DNA from 2 places in the Streptomyces sp. NPDC107522 genome. Region 2 is predicted to be linked to the other one. Evidence: riboswitches for the same ligand, from Rfam matches in the RefSeq annotation. Region 2 holds a riboswitch; the other holds the start of a gene.

Region 1 (3,370 bases), on a different contig from region 2:
TCTGCCGGGATGTCCAGCATCAGCACGCCGTCCTCGCCGACCCCGCGCCGCACCGCCTCGCGGTCACCGTCGGACAGCGCCGAGCACACCCACAGGGCGCCGGCGTCCGGCCCGATCGCCGACAGCCCGGAGACGACTCCGCCGCCGCCCCTCTTGGAGTGCAGCGAGCCGTCGTCGCGCACTTCGTACGAGACCGGGCCGCGGTTCGACGCGACCAGCACCTTGGCCGCACCCTGCGCATCCTGCGTGGTAGCCATACGCCTCAACCTAGCCCGGCCCCGAAACGCTCAAACGTGCGGTTCCGCTCAGTGGCGGGTTCCGTATACGGCCGGGACGCAGCCCGCACCGGCCGTCATACGGTCGGCGTAACCGGCCTGTACGTCCTGTGCCGGACGTCACGCGACCTTCCGCGTCGCGTACTCCGCGATCTCCACCATCGGCGGCCGCTCCTCCGTGTCCACGGAGTACGTGCGCGGCTCGAACCCGTCCTCGCCCCGCTCGAACTGGGTGAGGGAGGGACGGATGAGGTGGCCGCGGGCCAGTCGCAGCTGGGCCGTGCGGTAGATCGCGGCGGACATCCGGCCGAGGGCCTGCCCGTCCTGGTGGCGGTGCTTGCGGACACCCACGTCCACCTGCGCCAGGGCGTCCAGGCCCACCAGGTGCAGGGCGTCGACCAGCATGCCCAGCTCGACGCCGTATCCGACGGGGAACGGGAGCTGTTCCAGCAGGGAGCGGCGGGCCGCGTACTCGCCGCCGAGCGGCTGCACGAATCCGGCCAGCTGCGGCCAGTGCATGTTCAGCAGCGGGCGGGCCATGAGTTCCGTGACCCGGCCGCCCTGGCCGGCCGCCCCGCCGAGCGGACGGTCGTACATGCCCTTGACCAGGTCGACCTCGGGGTCGGTGAGCAGCGGGCCGACGATGCCGGAGACGAAGTCGGAGGAGAACTCCTTCAGGTCGGCGTCGATGAAACAGACGATGTCCCCGCTCGTGACGAGCAGCGAGCGCCACAGGACCTCACCCTTGCCGGGCACGGCCGGGATGCGCGGGAGGATCTCGTCCCGGTGCACCACGGTCGCGCCCGCGGCGGCGGCCACCTCGGAGGTGCGGTCGGTGGATCCCGAGTCGACGACGACGATCTCGTCGACCAGCGGGACCTGCTGCATGAGGTCGTGACGGATGACCGCGACGATGTCGCCGACCGTCTCCTCCTCGTTGAGCGCGGGCAGTACGACGGAGACCGACTGACCCGTACGCTGCTTGGCGGCCAGGAGCTGGTGCAGTGGGCGATCGGTCACGGACCAGGAGCGGGTGCTCAGCCAGCGCTCGACTTCTTCCAGCACAGTCTGTGGCTCCTCACTGTTCGTGATCACATCTGCTGACCGTGTGATCCATCTCGCGGTTCGGACGACTATCTCAACTGTCCTGGCCTTCGGTTACAGTCTTGAACAACGCGGATGACCATCGCATGTCCGGGGTCAACCGCTGTTAACAACCGCATACAGCTCATCCAGAGGGGCAGAGGGAAACGGCCCGATGAAGCCCCGGCAACCCTCCAGTCGGCTCTCGTAGCGATCACCGCATCACCGTCGATCGGCTCCGCGAGGCTCCCGGCTAGGGAAGGTGCCAAATCCGTCTCACGGCGAGATGCGTCGTGAGGAAGATGAGGAGAAAGGGCCTCGCCTCACATGGCTGTGCAGACTGTTGCAAGCACCACCGATTCCACCGTAGACCTCGGTCCCGCCGCGGCGCTGTCCTGCCGCGAGTGCGGTCACCGCGTCCCGCTCGGCCCGGTCTTCGCGTGCGAGGAGTGTTTCGGCCCGCTGGAGATCGCGTACGACTTCTCGGCCTACGACACCGAGGAGCTCCGCAAGCAGATCGAGGCGGGACCCGCGAACATCTGGCGTTACGCCCCCCTGCTGCCCGTCCCCGCGGACGTGGCGGACAAGCCGAACCTCAACCCCGGCTGGACCAAGCTCGTCAAGGCCGACAACCTCGCGCGCGAGCTCGGCGTCACCGGCGGTTTGTATGTGAAGGACGACTCCGGTAACCCGACGCACTCCTTCAAGGACCGGGTGGTGGCCCAGGCGCTGGAGGCGGCGCGCGCCTTCGGCTTCACGACCCTCTCGTGCTCCTCGACCGGCAACCTCGCCGGTGCGGTGGGCGCCGCGGCGGCCCGCGCGGGCTTCCGGTCCTGCGTGTTCATCCCGCACGACCTGGAGCAGGGCAAGGTCGTCATGGCCGCGGTCTACGGCGGCGAGCTCGTCGGCATCGAGGGCAACTACGACGACGTGAACCGCTTCTGCTCCGAGCTGATCGGCGACCCGGCCGGCGAGGGCTGGGGCTTCGTCAACGTCAACCTGCGGCCGTACTACGCGGAGGGTTCGAAGACCCTGGCGTACGAGATCTGCGAGCAGCTCGGCTGGCAGCTCCCCGACCAACTGGTCGTCCCGATCGCCTCCGGCTCCCAGCTCACGAAGATCGACAAGGGTCTGCAGGAGCTGATCAAGCTCGGGCTCGTCGAGGACAAGCCGTACAAGATCTTCGGCGCGCAGGCCGAGGGCTGCTCGCCGGTGTCCACCGCCTTCAAGGCGGGGCACGACGTCGTCCGCCCGCAGAAGCCGAACACCATCGCCAAGTCGCTGGCCATCGGCAACCCGGCCGACGGGCCGTACGTCCTGGACATCGCGCGCCGCACGGGTGGGTTCGTGGAGGACGTGACGGACGAGCAGGTCGTCGACGCGATCAAGGTCCTTGCCAGGACCGAGGGCATCTTCGCGGAGACCGCCGGTGGGGTGACGGTGGGCGTGACGAAGAAGCTGATCGAGAACGGGGTTCTGGACCCGAGCCTGACCACGGTCGTGCTCAACACCGGCGATGGACTCAAGACGCTGGATGCGGTGGCCGGTACGGGGCTTACTGCGACCATTCGTCCCAACCTGGACTCGTTCCGCGAGGCGGGTCTCGTCTGACGGGCCTGTCCCATTGATTTCGTCTGCGGGCCGTGGGGGGCTGGTCGCGCAGTTCCCCGCGCCCCTGAGGGCGATTAGCTGACCGGAGGTCACACGTGAGCGTCAACGTCCGCATCCCCACCATCCTGCGCACCTACACGGGTGGCCAGGCCGAAGTGAGCGCCGAAGGCGCCACCCTCGCCGAGGTCATCGCCGACCTGGAGAAGAACCACACGGGTATCGCCGCCCGGGTTCTCGACGACCAGGGCAAGCTGCGTCGGTTCGTCAACGTGTACGTCAATGACGACGACGTCCGTTTCGAGCAGGGGCTGGAGACGGCGACGCCGGACGGTGCGGGTGTCTCCATCATTCCGGCCGTCGCCGGCGGCTGACCGAATGACCGATCATTACCATCGGTAACT
Region 2 (3,370 bases):
CGTGGACACGGACTTGTACGCCGGCCCCGGCACCGGCGCCTCCGGCGGCCTGGGCGCGGGCCTCGCCGCGCTGGGCGCCCGACTGCTCCCGCGCTTCGACGTGCTCCTGGACCACCTCGACCTGGACGCCCGCCTCGCGCGCGCCGACCTGGTCGTCACCGCCGAGGGCGCCCTGGACCACCAGACGCCCCGCGGCAAGGTCCCGGCCGAAGTGGCCCGCCGGGCCAAGCTGTACGGCCGCCCGGTGCTCGTGCTGGCGGGCACGCTCGGCGAGGGCGCGCACGACGTGCCGGGCGTGGACGCGTTCAGCGGGATCCTGCCGGCGCCGATGGCCCTGGCGGAGGCCCTCGTCCGGGCCTCCGAACTCCTCACGGACGCCACCGAACGCGCCCTGCGGATGATCCTGCTGGGCGCCCGGCTACCGGTTCACGCCGACGTGTCCGGAACGCAACGCCCGTCCTCCGTACGGTAGTTCCACTTCGCCCCGTCGGTCACGAGCTCCTTCACGGCGTTCACGAACCGCTCCACGTGCTCGTCCGGCGTACCGGCCCCGAAGCTCACCCGGATCGCGTTGAGGGACTTCTCGCCGGGCGCCGCCTCCGGAGCACCGCACTCGCCCTGCGTCTGCGGGTCGCTGCCCAGCAGCGTCCGGACCAGCGGGTGGGCGCAGAACAGGCCGTCGCGCACCCCGATGCCGTACTCGGCGGAGAGGGCGGCGGCGAAGTGGGAGCTGTTCCAGCCGTCGACGACGAAGGAGATCACGCCGACGCGGGGGGCGTCGTCGCCGAAGAGGGAGAGGATCCGGACCTCGGGCACCTCGGCGAGCCCTGCCCGCACCTTCTCGATCAGGTACTGCTCGCGGGCGACGAGCTGGTCGAAGCCCGCCTCGGTGAGGGCCTTGCAGGCGGAGGCGATGGAGTAGGCGCCGATGACGTTCGGGGAGCCGGCCTCGTGGCGGGCGGCGCTCTCGTGCCACTCCACGTCCACTCCCCCGTCCTCGCGCCGGGCGACCTTGCGGCTCGCGCCGCCGCCCGCGAGGTACGGCTCGGCCTCGCTCAGCCAGTCGGCGCGGCCGGCCAGGACGCCGGAGCCGAAGGGGGCGTACAGCTTGTGGCCGGAGAAGGCGACCCAGTCGACGTCGAGGTCACGGACGCTCACCGGGTGATGCGGGGCCAGCTGGGCGGCGTCCAGGACGATCCGGGCGCCGTGCGCGTGGGCGGCGGCCGCGAGCTCGCGTACGGGCCACAGCTCGCCGGTGACGTTCGAGGCGCCGGTGACGCAGACCAGGGCCGGGCCGTAAGGGTCGCGGTCGGCGAGGGCGCGCTCGAGGGTCTCGACGGCCTGGCGCGGGGTGCGGGGCGCGTTGAGGTAGGTTACGCGGGCGTCGCGCCAAGGCAGCAGGGAGGCGTGGTGCTCGGTCTCGAAGACGAAGACCTGGCAGTCGGCCGGGAGGGCGGCGGCGAGGAGGTTGAGCGAGTCGGTGGTGGAGCGGGTGAAGACCACCTGGTCCGTGTCCCGGCAGTCGAGGAACTCGGCGACCGTCCTGCGGGCGTTCTCGAACAGGTCGGTGGAGAGCTGCGAGAGGTAGCCGGCGCCGCGGTGGACGCTGCCGTAGTACGGAGCGTAGGCGGCCACGTCGTCCCAGACGCGCTGGAGGGCGGGCGCGCTGGCGGCGTAGTCGAGCGCGGCGTAGGTGACCTCGCCGCCGGTGACGAGCGGGACGGTGACATCCCGGCCCAGAACGGGCAGCGGGGAGCAAACGGACTGGGCGGCGGCAGCGGTGGCGACAGACATGGCGAACTCCCGTGAGGGGCATGCGAGTTGAAGGCATGCAGAGAAGAGAAAAAGGGTGCGCGGAGGCGGGGCTCGGCGGCCCTATCGCATTCGCTTGCTCACGGAAGACTCCCTCGAACGACCAGGACCCCTGGCTTCGAGAGGGGCCCGCGCTTGCCGTAGACCTCGCTGCCTACGGCCTGGTCTTCACCCGGGGCACCCCGCCACGGACGGAGGGTTGCCGGACAGTCGGCCGGGGCCTCATGACTGTCACTCATGACCTGGTCAAGAACGTACGTGAAGTGATCGCGGTCCCGCAACCCGTGTCCGAATTACGGGACCGCCCTTCCGCGCTATGCGTTGCTGGCCGCCACCCAGCGGTCGAGGGTCCGCTTGGCCGCCCCGGAGTCGATCGACTCCGCCGCCTTCGCCATCCCGGCCCGGATCTGCTCGGTGAGCGAGGCGTCCGTCGGGTTCAACGCCACCAGCGCGGCAGCCGAGTTCAGCAGTACGGCGTCCCGGACGGGCCCCGTCTCGCCGTTCAGCAGGCGCAGCGCCACGTCGGCGTTGTACGAGGCGTCAGCGCCCCGCAGCGCCTCCACCGGCACCAGCTCGATGCCGACGTCCCGCGGGTCGAAGGCCTCCTCGGTCACCTTGCCGTCGCGCACCACCCACACCCGGGACGTGGACGTCGTCGTGAGCTCGTCGAGGCCGTCGTCACCGCGGAACACCAGCGAGGAGTTGCCGCGCTCGGCGAAGACGCCCGCGACGATCGGCGCCATGAGCGGGTCCGCCACGCCGACCGCCTGGGCCTTCACCTTCGCCGGGTTGGTCAGCGGACCGAGGACGTTGAAGGTGGTCCTGATGCCCAACTGGCCTCGCGCGGCCGCCACATGGCGCAGTGACGGATGGAACTTCACCGCGAAACAGAAGGTGATCCCGGCCTCCTCCGCGACCTCCGCCACCCGCTGCGGCGTCAGCTCAAGATTGACGCCGAGCTTCTCCAGCACATCCGAGGCGCCCGATGCCGAGGACGCCGCCCGGTTCCCGTGCTTGACGACCTTGGCACCCGTGCCGGCGATGACGATCGACGACATCGTGGAGATGTTCACCGTCTTCGCGCCGTCGCCGCCCGTACCGACGATGTCGACGGTCGGGCCCGACACCTCGATCACGTTCGCGTGCTCGTACATCGTCCGGACGAGACCCGCGATCTCCTCGACGGTCTCTCCCTTGGCCCGCAGCGCCACCACGAAGCCGGCGATCTGCGCGTCCGTCGCCTCGCCGCGCATGATCAGGTCCATCGCCCACGCGGTGTCGTCGGCGGTCAGGTTCCGGCCGTCCAGCAGGCCGTTCAGCAGCAGGGGCCAGGAACGGCCCGCCGCGGTGTCGCCTCCAGCGGGGGTCACAGCGCTCATAAGCCGCTCCTGGGTCAGGCGTCCCGCACTACGGGACGAGAATCTCAACGAGGTCCACCCTATCCAGCCACGGGGCATGAAGAAGGGCCCCGTCCGGTCTTCGGACGGGGCCCTTCAACGTGGCGTGGCTGAACGGTCCTGGCAGGGTCGCGGTTCCCCGCGCCCCTTTTAGGGGCGCG

What was found. Region 2 has a riboswitch for S-adenosylmethionine ahead of ACZ7L6_RS26840 (aminotransferase class V-fold PLP-dependent enzyme). Riboswitches for the same ligand answer to the same signal wherever they lie in the genome.
Region 1: linked by a shared signal. The riboswitch ahead of thrC (threonine synthase) and the one ahead of ACZ7L6_RS26840 (aminotransferase class V-fold PLP-dependent enzyme) in region 2 are both predicted to bind S-adenosylmethionine.

What each region holds. Positions count from the first base shown of each region.
Region 1 is NZ_JBVKAU010000006.1:153,369-156,738, forward strand. Features, by position in the region: gene ACZ7L6_RS20995 (alpha,alpha-trehalose-phosphate synthase (UDP-forming)) at 1-257, opposite strand, end outside; gene ACZ7L6_RS21000 (glucosyl-3-phosphoglycerate synthase) at 396-1,340, opposite strand; SAM riboswitch class I at 1,501-1,667, shown strand; gene thrC (threonine synthase) at 1,686-2,969, shown strand; gene ACZ7L6_RS21010 (MoaD/ThiS family protein) at 3,065-3,340, shown strand.
Region 2 is NZ_JBVKAU010000008.1:358,167-361,536, forward strand. Features, by position in the region: gene ACZ7L6_RS26835 (glycerate kinase) at 1-472, shown strand, start outside; gene ACZ7L6_RS26840 (aminotransferase class V-fold PLP-dependent enzyme) at 427-1,794, opposite strand; SAM riboswitch class IV at 1,939-2,055, opposite strand; gene trpD (anthranilate phosphoribosyltransferase) at 2,127-3,191, opposite strand.